One region of the Nocardiopsis sinuspersici genome, then DNA from elsewhere that is predicted to be linked to it. Evidence: riboswitches for the same ligand, from Rfam matches in the RefSeq annotation. Region 1 holds a riboswitch; each other region holds the start of a gene.
The links. A riboswitch is a leader RNA that binds a small molecule or an ion and turns the genes downstream of it on or off. The one in region 1 is predicted to bind cobalamin.
Positions count from the first base shown of each region.

Region 1 (4,207 bases):
TCAGCGCCGAGAACAACTGCATGGCCGCGACCCCGGACAGCACCACGCGGTCCATGCTCGCGCCCAGGCTCTGGGCGAGCAGCACCACCATCCCGAAGGAGAGCACCGCGCCGACGAAGGCGCCCGCCGACAGCGACACCACACCGCCGCCCCACCCCAGGACGATCACGGCGACCGCGCCGGTGGAGGCACCGGAGGACACACCCAGCACGAAGGGGTCCGCCAGCGGGTTGCGCAGCAGCGACTGCATGACCGCGCCGCACAGGGCCAGTCCCGCACCGCACACCGCGGCGAGCAGGGTGCGGGGCATGCGCAGGTTCCACACGATGCCCTCGCGCAGCGGCGGCAGGGGGCTGTCGCCCAACCCCAGACGGGCGGACACCGAGCGCCAGACGTCGGCCGTGCCGATGTCGGCGGGGCCGACGGTCACGGTGACCGCGACCGACACCGCAAGGACCACCAGCCCGCCGGAGGCGAGCAGCGCGAGACGCGCACCCCTCATCGGGTGAACCCGAGGTCCCGCAGACCGTCGGCGACCCGCTCGACTCCCTCGACCGTGCGGATCGAGGGGTTCATGGCCTGGCCGCTGAGCAGGATGTACCGCTCCTCCCGGACCGCGGTGAGGTTGCGGGTGGCCGGGTTGGCCTCCAGGAAGTCGATCTTCGCCTCGGCGGTCTCGGCCGTCTGGGACTCCCGGGTCAGGTCGCCGAGCACGATGACGTCCGGGTCGCGGTCGGCGACGGTCTCCCAACTGATCTGCGGCCACTCGTCGTGGGTGTCGGCGAAGGCGTTCTCCGCGCCGACCGCGCGGGTGATGGCGCCGGGGGCGCCGCAGCAGCCGGCGAGGTAGGGCGACTCGGAGTTGGCGAACCAGTACATGAGGGAGACGTCGGAGGCGTCCAGGCCCTCTGTGGCCGTCTCCACCCGCCGCTCCAGTCCGGCGACGAGCTCCTCCCCGCGCTCCTCGACACCGAAGACCCGCGCCAGGTCGCGGATCTCGCCGTGGACGACGTCCAGGGTGAGCGGCTCGCTGCGGGAGCCGTCCCCTCCGCTCCCGTTGTCCTTGCCCGCGGCGCAGTCGGAGGGGGAGACGTACGTGGGCACGCCCAGCTCCTCGAACCGCTCCCGGGAAGCGACGCCGCCCGTGCCGAGCGTGGAGACGAAGGAGGCGGTCACGAAGTCCGGCTCGGCGTCCAGGACCACCTCGAAGGAGGGGTTGTTCTCGGCCAGCCGCGGGATGCCGGCGTTGGCCTCCTCCAGCCCCTCCATGACCGGGTCGGTCCAGGTGGCGGTGCCGACGATGCGGTCCTCCAGGCCGAGGGAGAGGAGGATCTCGGTACTGCCCTGGTTGAGGGAGACGACGCGCTCCGGCGCGGCGCCGACGGTCACCTCGTGTCCGCAGTTGTCGATCGTCCGGGTGCCGCCGGCGTCGGCGGCGGAGTCCGCTTCGCCGGCTCCACCGCCCGCGGACGGGGAGCACGCGGTGAGCAGCAGGGCCTGGGTGAGGACGGCGAGGGGGAGGAGCGCGGGGCGCGACATGGGCATGCCTCGGATGTCGGGGCTCGAACGCGGAGCCTGGCACGGATTCTCCTCCGCGCACTCGACGCGGAGGGGCCAGCAGGTCTTCGGACTCGGGCTCGTCCGGACAGGGTGCCTTCCCAGGCCGGGGCCGCGCCGACGCTCAGGTCGGTACGGCCTCGCCCCAGTGGCGCTGTTACCCTGCCCGTCCCCCTCACCGCTGCGCGTCAGTTCCGGATTCGCACCGGATTCCCTGACCACGGACGTGGTACGACTGGCCCCGGCAGACTACCAAGGCCCCGTCGCCGCCCTCCGCGGCCGGGAGGTCCGGTGGCCGGGCCGGCCGTGCCTCACACGGGATCCGGGGTGTGCCGGGCGACCCATGCCCGCGTGCGCCGGGGGTCGGCCAGGTCGTCCCAGAAGCACTCGGGGTAGTTGAACCACTTGGTGAACTCGTCGGCCAGGGAGCGGTTCCGGCTCAGTTCCCCCAGGAAGCCCAGGAAGTCCTCGGGCAGGGTCTCCAGGTTCTCCATGAGCATGTTGGTGGTGCGCGTCGCCGACAGGACACGGTCCTCCCTGCGCCGGTCGACGTGTTCGACGAAGCGGCGGTCGAAGACGTCCTGGCGGACGATCTCCTCGGCGAGCACCCAGGCGGCGTGGGAGGCCATGTTGGCCCCCTGCCCGAGCAGGGGGTCCACGGTGACGTGCGCGTCGCCGAGGGCGAGCACGACGGTGCCGTCGTCCAGCACCGTGTGCGTGCGGCGCACCACCGGGGTGACCGCGCCCTGGATGATGCCGCGCGGCCCGTCCAGCGGGCCGAACTCCGCCGGGTCGATCCGTTCGAAGCACGCGGGGTAGTGATCGTGGAGCAGGTCCAGGGCGAGGTCCCGGTAGGCCTTCGGGTCCTCCTCGTAGGGGGTGGCGGCCAGTGCCTCCAGGTCGGAGCCGTAGTGGTTCTCGATGACCAGGGCCATGACCTGGCCGCCGTCGGTCCACGTGGGGATCTCGATCATCTCGCCCGCGCCCGGGCAGATGTGGAAGGTCACGTTGGGGACGGGCTGCTGGGCGATACCGGTGAACAGGCCGGCGCACAGCGCCCGCCGGGGACGGTCGAAGGGCGAGTGCTCGGGGTCCCGGTCGAACATCTCCGCGAACGGGCCGCGTCCGGTGCACACCACGATCAGGTCGAACCGGGAGGCCAGGGAGGGGATGTCCCCAGGCGAGAGCCGGCCGAACACGAGTTCCCCGCCGCGCTCGGCGAAGTCCTCGGTCAGCCGGGGCTGGTAGATCCGGTAGTCCACGGCCCGGCTGGGAGCGTGGAGCAGGCCCTCGAAGGCCGTGGGCTCCGGACCGGGGCCCACGCGGTACTGGTGGCCGGGATAGCCGTGCTCCTCCACCGGCCAGTGGTCCACGCCGAGGGCGCGCTCGCGCTCCACGGTCACCGCGTGGTGGGCGACCGTGCTGAGCACCTTCGACCGCCGTTGCTCGTCCGGTGTGCGCTCGGTGAAGAGGGTGACCTCCACCCCGTGCCGCAGCAGGTGAAGTCCCAGGTGCAGGCCCGCGGTTCCGGCACCGACGATACAGATCCTCTTGCTCACGTCTCTCCTGGCGGCAGGGGTGGTGGGGGGCGAAGCCGGTGGGGCGGAGCGCATGGGGTCTCCGGGGGCGGGGTGTGCCCTTTTCCTCACCGCTGGTGATCGTACGGAACATGGATCGGCCTCGCCAGGGATGTGCGGGGAATCCGGTGGACATTCACGGGAGATGGACATTCACGGGAGAACGTGAGGGGACCGCGCGAAAGCTTGTCGTGGAAGTGCTCGTCGGATTGTGGTGAACACGTCCGTCCGGTGATGTGCCGCCCGTGATCAGGGGAAATTTCTGCGGGTGTTGGGAAAGGCCGGTGCCGCGGCAAGGCCCGTCGGGAAAAGCCGGGTCTGCCCGGTTTTCTCCGTCCTTTGGCCTCCGGTCCGAGAAGTGATCGCCACGGCTTCACGCCCGCTCGCGCGGTCCCCTAGGGTTCAGGCGTGCGAGACAAGGTGGGGCCGACCTTTTCCGGACACGGGGTACCGGGGCCCGCCGTGCTGGTGGCAGGGCTGGCCCTGATCGCCGGATCCGCGGTGTGGCTGGCCGTGAACGGCGCCACCGGCGTTCGGTACTCGGCCGACCACCACGACACCGTTCCCATGTGGCACCGCTGGGTCCCGGCCATGGCGGGCCTGGTCCTCGTGCGGCTGGTACCGCCCCGGGAGCCGTCCGCGACGCGCGTCTTCGCCGAACGTACGTCCCACGCCCTCGTCAACCAGGGGATGACGGGACTGTTCCTCGGCTACCTGTGGAGCCGGTACCGGGTGATGTGGCCCGTTCTCACCGTCCACAGTCTGATGAACGCGGCTCCGATCATGTTGGGGGCGCTGTGAGGCCCCCTCATCGTGGCGGTGGCGGTGGCGGTGGTCGCGGGCAGGAGAGTCCTTGCACCGGGGAGCGCCGAGGGTCCTACGAAGCGCTGGAGGTCGGGCCGGGTCCCGCGTTCACGGACTCCCGGGTGGAGGAGAACCCTCCTGTGGCGTAGGGTCTGCGTTCCGAGCGGGCGAAGGACCGTACGCGGCGTGGGGAGGACGTGTCCGGGATGGCAGCCAAGAAGAAGAGCAAGTCGGGGCGCCGCACGGGCCGGGGCAAGGGCGCGAACGAC
Region 1 covers NZ_MCOK01000001.1:2,669,660-2,673,866, reverse strand. Annotated here, with positions in the region: gene NOSIN_RS11470 (FecCD family ABC transporter permease) at 1-502, opposite strand, end outside; gene NOSIN_RS11465 (ABC transporter substrate-binding protein) at 499-1,539, opposite strand; cobalamin riboswitch at 1,600-1,812, opposite strand; gene styA (styrene monooxygenase subunit StyA) at 1,869-3,116, opposite strand; gene NOSIN_RS11455 (hypothetical protein) at 3,543-3,935, shown strand; gene NOSIN_RS11450 (hypothetical protein) at 4,145-4,207, shown strand, end outside.

Region 2 (4,207 bases), 2.7 Mb from region 1:
CGACCAGTCGGGCTACGGGCTGCCGGCGAGACCGGGACCCGGCCAGGGACAGCACATGACGGGGCCGCAACAGGCCTTCAACGGCGGGACCGGCTCTCAGCAGTCCTTCGCGCACGAGACCGGGGCGCAGCGCTCGTTCGCCCAGGACGGGCAGCACGGACAGCCGGGGCACACACCACCGCAGAGAAACGGACCACCACAGGACCCCAGGTTCGGTGCCGGGGACAATCCCGGCTTCGGGGGTGCGTCCGACGCAAACCCTACCTATGGGACCAGTACGGAAACTGACACCGCCCACCGCGGTGGGGCGGTCTCCTCCTACGGAGGGCCGCCGCCTACTGGTCCCGAGCACGCCGACCGGTTCGACGCCGGCCACTACCAGGAACCGCGTCCCAGTCCTGGATATCCCCAGCAGACGCACTCCGGCGCGCATACCGTTGACGAAGCGGTGCATGTTGCGCACAAAGAAGGGAACGACTTCGCGGAGTCGATCGCTCGCGAGGCGCCCGCTCTGTGGGTCGAGGCCGTCCTCGCCCGCAGACCCAGGATGCCCTCCGACCTGGAGGCGCGTCTGCTTCAGGGCTCCTCGCTGCCGATCGACCACCTGTTGCGTGACGAGGTTCGGGACGGACTGCGCCAGGGGTTCTGGCAGGCACTGGAGCGCGCCAGACCCTGACCTTGAGCATGGGAGTGCGAGTAGGGGGATGGGGGCGATGCGGTTGACCCACGTGACGACGGCAGAACTCGACCGTTTGGAATTCCACGCCGTTCGGTCGGGTGAGCACGGACCGGTCGCCGCCCAACTCCTGGACCTGGCCAACCAGGTCGACGCCGGAAGCGAGATCTCCCGCGCGGAGCTGTTCGTGCGCGCGGGAGAACAGTGGGAGATCGCCCAGGAGTTCGAGCGCGCCTGCGCCGCCTACCAGCGGGCGATCGACGACGGAGGGCCCACGGTGATCGACGCGCGCGCACTCAGCGCCGGGGCCCTGCTGCACCTGGACGAGTCCGAGCAGGCCTACGCGCACCTCAAGCGCCTGGAGGCGGAGGATCCCCCGGGCCTGCAGACCTACATCCACGTCGCCGAGGCGCTGTACGCCCACGACGACATGGAGGGGGCCGAGCGGTGGGCGACGGTCGGCGCGGGCCGCTTCCTCGGCCTGGCCTCCTCGCCCTACGTCCGCGACCTCCTGATGGAACTGCTGCGGATCCGTTTCCGCATCCGCGTCGACCTGGGGCTGGACGAGGACGCCCTGGACCGGCGGCTCGACGAGGGGTGACCGCCGCCCGAACCCCTCGGGTCGGCGGGGAAGCAGGCGGGTGAGCTTTCCGACGTCCACGGGGGGCGTGCGACACGCCCGGAGCCGGCCGCCGACGCGTGCCGTCCCCGCGCAGGGCCCTTGCAGGCGGCCTCCGGACGGGGTGCGCCGGGTTCCGCGAACGCACCCGAGCCGTGCCGCAGGCGGGTTCTCCGGGCCCGTGGAGGACGCCTCGGCGCGGGCGGCCCCGGCGACGTCCTAGGCTGTGTCGAGTCACCCCCGAACGTTGCCCCACGAGGCGTGATCCCTGCGGTGAGCGGGTGGAAACGGGCCCCGATACCACGCTCTGAGTGTGTGTCCGACAGTCGTCGAAGCATCTGAGAAATCAGTGACACGCCATCATCTTGCGGTGTTCCAACCCTCCATCCCCTAGATGTAGTATCTCTCCCGCTGGTGGTTCACCTCCTGGGGTGAGGCAAGAGGGAATCCGGTGCGAAACCGGGGCTGCCCCGCAGCGGTGAGTGGAGACGAGGCCGCCACAGGCGCCGGGAACCCCCGAGGACATCCCGGAGCGGTGACCTCCACAAGCCCGAAGACCTGCCACCGGTGCGCACGTGAGCGTGTGCCGACGACGGGGCTTCGAGGGTGAGCCGCCGCGATCCACCGGTCGACGACCGTACGCACCCAGTGCGCCGGTCCACCGGTGGGCGCCGTGCGCCTCGCATCTCGGTCCCCTCCCCGCCGGGACTCTTCTATTGAGGTTTTGGAGCCGCTGTATGACCCTTGACGTCGAAGCCGTGCCCGCATCCGTTCGGTCCGCACCGACCAACGACGGCAGTCCCCCCGCCGCCGTCGACCGGATCGAGCACGTCGTGGCCGAGGCCTGCGCGCGGCTCACCGGTGTTTCGGCGGAGAAGGTCCTCACCGAGGCCCGTCGCGGCTTCTACCCCGGGATGTCCGACGCCGAGATCGAGCTGGCCCTGGTCATGGCCGCCCGCAGCTTCGTCGAGGTGGACCCCGACTACTCTTACGTGGCCGCCCGCCTGCTGCTGGACAAGCTGCGCCGCGAGGCCCTCACCTTCATCAGCGGCTCCCCCGACGCCGCCGGCCAGTCCGAGATGGGCGAGCGCTACGCCTCCTACCTCGCCGCCTACGTCAGCCGCGGCATCGACCTCGGCCAGCTCGACCCGGCGCTGGCCGGGTTCGACCTGGACCGCCTGGGCGCCGCGCTGCGCCCCGAGCGCGACGAGCAGTTCACCTTCCTCGGCATCCAGACCCTCTACGACCGCTACTTCCTGCACAGCGACGAGGTCCGCTACGAGCTGCCGCAGGCGTTCTTCATGCGCGTGGCCATGGGCCTGGCCCTCAACGAGGACGACCGCGAGGCCCGCGCCATCGAGTTCTACGAGCTGCTGTCCTCGTTCGACTTCATGGCCTCCACGCCCACCCTGTTCAACTCGGGCACCGTGCGGGCGCAGCTGTCCTCCTGCTTCCTCACCACCGTCGGCGACGACCTGCAGGCCATCTTCCACGGCATCAGCAACAACGCGATGCTGTCCAAGTACTCCGGCGGCCTCGGCAACGACTGGACCCCGGTGCGCGGCCTGGGCTCGCACATCCGCGGGACCAACGGCAAGAGCCAGGGCGTCGTCCCGTTCCTGAAGATCGCCAACGACACCGCCGTCGCGGTCAACCAGGGTGGCAAGCGCAAGGGCGCCGTCTGCGCCTACCTGGAGACCTGGCACATCGACATCGAGGAGTTCCTCGACCTCCGCAAGAACACCGGTGACGAGCGCCGCCGCACCCACGACATGAACACCGCGAACTGGGTTCCGGACCTGTTCATGAAGCGCGTGGAGCAGGGCGGCACCTGGACCCTGTTCTCGCCGGACGAGGTCCCCGAGCTGCACGACAAGTACGGCACCGAGTTCGCCGAGGCCTACGTCCGCTACGAGGCCGAGGCCGAGGCCGGGCGGATCAAGGTCTCCAAGAAGATCCCGGCCGTCGACCTGTGGCGGCGCATGCTCACCATGCTGTTCGAGACCGGCCACCCGTGGATCGCCTTCAAGGACCCGGCCAACCTGCGCTCGCCGCAGCAGCACGCGGGCGTGGTGCACTCCTCCAACCTGTGCACCGAGATCACGCTGAACACCAGCGCCGACGAGGTCGCGGTCTGCAACCTGGGCTCGGTCAACCTGGCCCAGCACGTGGGCCCGGACGGCCTGGACGTCGAGCGCCTGCGCGGCACCGTCCGCACCGCCGTGCGCATGCTCGACAACGTCATCGACGTGAACTTCTACACGATCCCCGAGGCGCGCCGCGCGAACATGCGCCACCGCCCCGTGGGCCTGGGCCTGATGGGCTTCCAGGACGCCCTGTTCAAGCTGCGCACGCCCTTCGCCTCCGAGGGCGCGGTGACGTTCGCCGACGAGAGCATGGAGCTGATCAGCTACTACGCCATCGAGGCCTCCATGGAGCTGGCCTCCGAGCGCGGCTCCTACGAGAGCTTCGAGGGCTCGCTGTGGAGCCGGGGCGTGCTGCCGATCGACTCGCTGCGGCTGCTGGCCGAGGCGCGTGAGGGCGACCTGGACATGGACCGGGGCGAGACCCTGGACTGGGACTCGCTGCGCGAGCGCGTCAAGGCCACCGGCATGCGCAACTCCAACGTGATGGCGATCGCCCCGACCGCGACCATCGCCAACATCACCGGCGTGGGCCAGTCGATCGAGCCGGTCTACCGCAACCTGTACGTCAAGTCGAACATGTCCGGCGACTTCACCGTGGTCAACCCCTACCTGGTGCGCGACCTCAAGGCGCGCGGGCTGTGGGACGACGACATGGTCTCCGCGCTGAAGATGCACGACGGCAGCCTCGGCGCCGTCGACCGTGTCCCGGACGACCTCAAGGCCCTGTACGCCACCGCGTTCGAGATCGACCCGGAGTGGCTGGTG
Region 2 covers NZ_MCOK01000001.1:5,398,042-5,402,248, forward strand. Annotated here, with positions in the region: gene NOSIN_RS23295 (NYN domain-containing protein) at 1-676, shown strand, start outside; gene NOSIN_RS23300 (hypothetical protein) at 705-1,277, shown strand; cobalamin riboswitch at 1,694-1,875, shown strand; gene NOSIN_RS23305 (ribonucleoside-diphosphate reductase subunit alpha) at 2,033-4,207, shown strand, end outside.
Region 2: it holds a riboswitch for cobalamin, as region 1 does, so the genes downstream of both, NOSIN_RS23305 (ribonucleoside-diphosphate reductase subunit alpha) here and NOSIN_RS11465 (ABC transporter substrate-binding protein) in region 1, are expected to answer to the same signal.

Region 3 (4,207 bases), 1.7 Mb from region 1:
GGAGGTGGCCTCCTGGACGCCACAGGCCGCCAGCGGCAGGACCAGCGCCGCCAGCACGGCCGCGGGCCACAGCGGTCTGCGCTCCCGCGGTCCGCGCCTTCCGTCCACCGGACACCGGACGGCCTCGCTCGGACGAACTCGGGTCGACGACAACACCGGACTCCCTCATCCCTGCGCGGAGGCTGACGTGGCTGATGGGAGCAACATAGAGGACGTCGTGCCCGGTCCCGTGGAGGTGACCGCATGTGGTCACCGTCACATGCCTAGGCGTCGGCCCGGGCGTCCTCCTCGGGAGTGTCGGGAACCCCGTCGCGGTAGGTCTCGCCGGGGGTCGTGGTTCCGAGCAGTTGGGACACGGTGACCATGGTGTACCCGCGCGCGTCCAGCTCCTCGATGACCGAGCCGGCGGCGTCGATGGTGGTGCCGTGGATGTCGTGCATGAGGATGATCGCGCCCTCCGAGGCGCCCTTCAGCACCCGGTCGCGGACCGTCGAGGCGTCCCGGTCCTTCCAGTCGAGGGTGTCCACACTCCACAGGATCTGGGCCAGGCCCATGTCGGCGGTCACCGACGCCACGCCGTCGTCGGTGGAGCCGTACGGCGGACGCATCAGGTTCATGGGGTATCCCGTCTCGCGGTACACCAGCGCCTGCACGGTGTTCAGGTCCGAACGCACCCGGCCCGCGCCCAGAGCGGCCAGGTCGGGGTGGTTCAGGGTGTGGTTGGCCAGCTCGTGCCCCTCGGCGTAGGCGCGCCGCACCGTGTGCGGGTGCTCCATGACCGGGTGGCCGGTGAGGAAGAAGGTGGCCCGCGCGTCGTGCTCGGCCAGGACGTCCAGCAGCTCGGAGGTGCGTCCGCCGGGGCCGTCGTCGTAGGTCAGCGCCACGCACTTGGTGTCGGGGTCGGAGCAGTCGACGCCGTCGTCGGTCGGGCTCAGCTCCCCGGGCACGGGAGCGTCACCACCGCCGTCCCCGCCGGCCGGGGGCGGGGTGGGGATCTCGAAGTCCTCGACGCCCACGGTCGCCGCGTCGCGCACGCGCGCGCCCAGTTCGGACAGCAGCGCCCCGGCCCTTTCCGCGTCGACCACCGCGTACGCGCGGCCCTCCGACGCGGCCGCGACCTGTCCGGCGTCGAACTCCACGACCAGGTCCCCGTCGGGGTTGAACCCCATCGAGTCGTACAGGGAGCTGATCGGGTGGAGGCCGCCGTCTTTGCCGCCCACCGTCTCGCGCACCAGGGCGTTGAGCTCCTCCAGCTCCTCCTGTCCGGCGATCAGGGCGGTGGAGGGGTGGTGCTGGGCGGTGGCGGTGTCGTACCAGTAGGTGGTGTACCCCTCCTTGGAGCCCTCGGAGTCGGTCTCGACCCGTGTCATCCGGACCCCCACCAGGCCGTCGCCCGCCGTGGTCAGGTTCCAGTCCGCCTCGAAGGAGACCGCGCCGGGACTCGCGGCCTCGAAGGCGCGCACCTCGGCGTCGAGCTCGCGCTTCAGGAAGTCGGCCAGCGGCTCGGCGTTGGGGATGACAGGGTAGGTCACCGAGGCGGGGATCCCGCCGTCGTAGGCCAGTTCGGCCTCCCCGACACCCACCACGTCCGCCGCGTCCACCACGGTCAGCCCGTCGGGGCCGCCCTCGGCCCGGGGCGGCGCCTTCTTCTCCTCGGCGGCGGCCGCCGGTGCCTCGTCCGCCGGCGGACCGGCCTCGTCGGAGGGCCGGGCCGCCAGTAACACCATTCCCGCCAGAACCAGTAGCGCTACCAGAACCGTGATCAGGGGGTGGTCCGGGTCCATGGTCGGATGGGAGTGCTTCTTCACCAGGGGATCTCCGCGCTCATCGTCGAACGAACGTCCGCGGGGAGAGACAGGGGAGACTCGCCCGCGCGACGTTTCACATCGGGTGTGATGCCGGTCGTGCGGCAGGGGTTCACGCCGTGGGGCCGGACACAGGGGGTGTACGCCGGGTACAGGGGCGAGGGGTCTCCCTATACTTGCAGCCGTGGAAGGTACACGCGCCACCCCGCGGTCGGGACGGTACCCGGTGGGGAGGGGCGTGTCGCAAGAGGGAACCCGGTGCGAATCCGGGACTGCCCCGCAGCGGTATGGGGGAACGAGCGTCGCCACAAGCACTGGTAGTCCGGTCGGAAAGGTCGGAAACCGGGAAGCGGCGGCCAGTAGGAGGAACGGTGTCCGCACCGTCCGAGCCCCCGAGTCCGAAGACCTGCCTCCACCCGGCGGCGCACCCGTGCCGCCGGTGGTCCCGCGCCCCGAGGGAGGGCCGAGGACGGCGGCGGGTGTGCGCTCACGGCGCGTTCACCGGCGGGTCCGCTCCTCGCTCCGCCTCGTGGCCGGTACCCGGCTTTCGACGAGGGAGAGAAGCTCATGACCGAGACACCCAGGCCCGCGGAGGCCCCCGCCTCCCCGGACGCGTCCCCACCTCCCGCCTCCGTGCGCTCCACCGTGCACGGCTACCCGCGTATCGGCCCCCACCGGGAGCTCAAGCGCGCCAGCGAGTCCTACTGGAGGGGCGGGACCAGCGCCCAGGAGCTGGACGCGGTCGCGGCCGACCTGCGCCGGGGCGTCTACGCCCAGCTGCGCGAGGCCGGCGTGGACGACATCCCGTCCAACACCTTCTCCTACTACGACCACGTCCTGGACACCGCGGTCCTGTTCGACCTGGTCCCCCCGCGCTTCGCCCCGCCCGCCGCCGCGGACGACCGGGACGAGGAGCTGCGCCGCTACTTCGCCCTCGCCCGCGGCGAGCAGGGAGCCCTGCCGCTGGAGATGACCAAGTGGTTCGACACCAACTACCACTACCTGGTCCCCGAGCTGTCACCGAGCACCCGTCCCCGCCTGGTCGGGGACAAGCCCGTCGCCGAGTTCCGCGAGGCCGCCGAGGCGGGGTTCCACACCCGCCCGGTCCTGGTCGGCCCGCTCACCTTCCTGATGCTGGCCAAGGCCGCCGACGACGCTCCCGAGGGGTGGGAGCCCATCGTCCTGCTCGACCAGCTCCTGGACGCCTACGCCCGGCTCCTCGGCGAGCTGCGGGCCGCCGGCGCCACCGAGGTCCAACTGGACGAGCCGATCCTGGCCACCGACGAGGGCCGTGCCGCCGTCGGCCGCCTGGAGCGCGCCTACCAGCGCCTGGGCTCCCTCTCCGACCGTCCCGCCCTGCTGGTCTCCACCTACTTCGGCTCCATCGGCGCGCCCGCCCTGCGCGTCCTCAAGGACTCCCCGGTCGAGGCCGTGGGCCTGGACCTGGTCACCGACGACGAGGGCGTGGACGACCTGGTACAGGTCTCCGGCCTGGGGGCCACCCGCCTGGTCGCGGGCGTGGTCGAGGGCCGCAACGTCTGGCGCACCGACGTCCCGGCCGCCGCGGCCACGCTCGGCACACTGCTCGCCCTCACCGACGAGCTCACCGTGAGCACCTCCTGCTCCCTGCTGCACGTGCCCCTGGACCTGGAGGCCGAGACCTCCCTGGCCCCCGGGCTGCGCGAAGCCCTGGCCTTCGCCAGGCAGAAGGCGGAGGAGGTGGCCCTGCTCGGCCGCGTGCTCTCCGAGGGCGCCGAGGCCGAGCACACCGGAGGGGGCGGCGTCCGTCCCCCGGCCTTCACCGACGCCCGCGTGCGCGCGCGCCTCGACGCGCTGGGCCCGGAGGCCTACGAGCGCCCCCAGGACCGGGGCAGGCCCACGGAGATCCCGCTCACCACGACCACGATCGGATCGTTCCCGCAGACCCCGGAGCTGCGCCGCGCCCGTGCCGCGCACCGCCGGGGAGAGCTGTCCGAGGACGCCTACAAGCAGATCCTGCGCGAGGAGATCGACCGGGTCGTCGCACTCCAGGAGGAGATCGGCCTGGACGTGCTCGTGCACGGCGAACCCGAGCGCAACGACATGGTCCAGTACTTCGCCGAGCAGTTGGAGGGCTACGCCACCACCTCGAACGGCTGGGTGCAGTCCTACGGCTCGCGGTGCGTGCGCCCGCCGATCCTGTTCGGCGACGTCTCGCGCCCCGAGCCGATGACGGTCGAGTGGACCACCTACGCCCAGTCGCGCACCGACAAGCCGGTCAAGGGCATGCTGACCGGACCGGTGACCATGCTCGCCTGGTCGTTCGTGCGCACCGACCAGCCGCTGGGCGAGACCGCCCGCCAGGTGGGCCTCGCACTGCGCGACGAGGCCGCCGACCTGGAACGCGCCGGGATCCGCCACAT
Region 3 covers NZ_MCOK01000001.1:950,979-955,185, forward strand. Annotated here, with positions in the region: gene NOSIN_RS03990 (polysaccharide deacetylase family protein) at 1-153, opposite strand, end outside; gene NOSIN_RS03995 (polysaccharide deacetylase family protein) at 264-1,784, opposite strand; cobalamin riboswitch at 2,024-2,216, shown strand; gene metE (5-methyltetrahydropteroyltriglutamate--homocysteine S-methyltransferase) at 2,373-4,207, shown strand, end outside.
Region 3: it holds a riboswitch for cobalamin, as region 1 does, so the genes downstream of both, metE (5-methyltetrahydropteroyltriglutamate--homocysteine S-methyltransferase) here and NOSIN_RS11465 (ABC transporter substrate-binding protein) in region 1, are expected to answer to the same signal.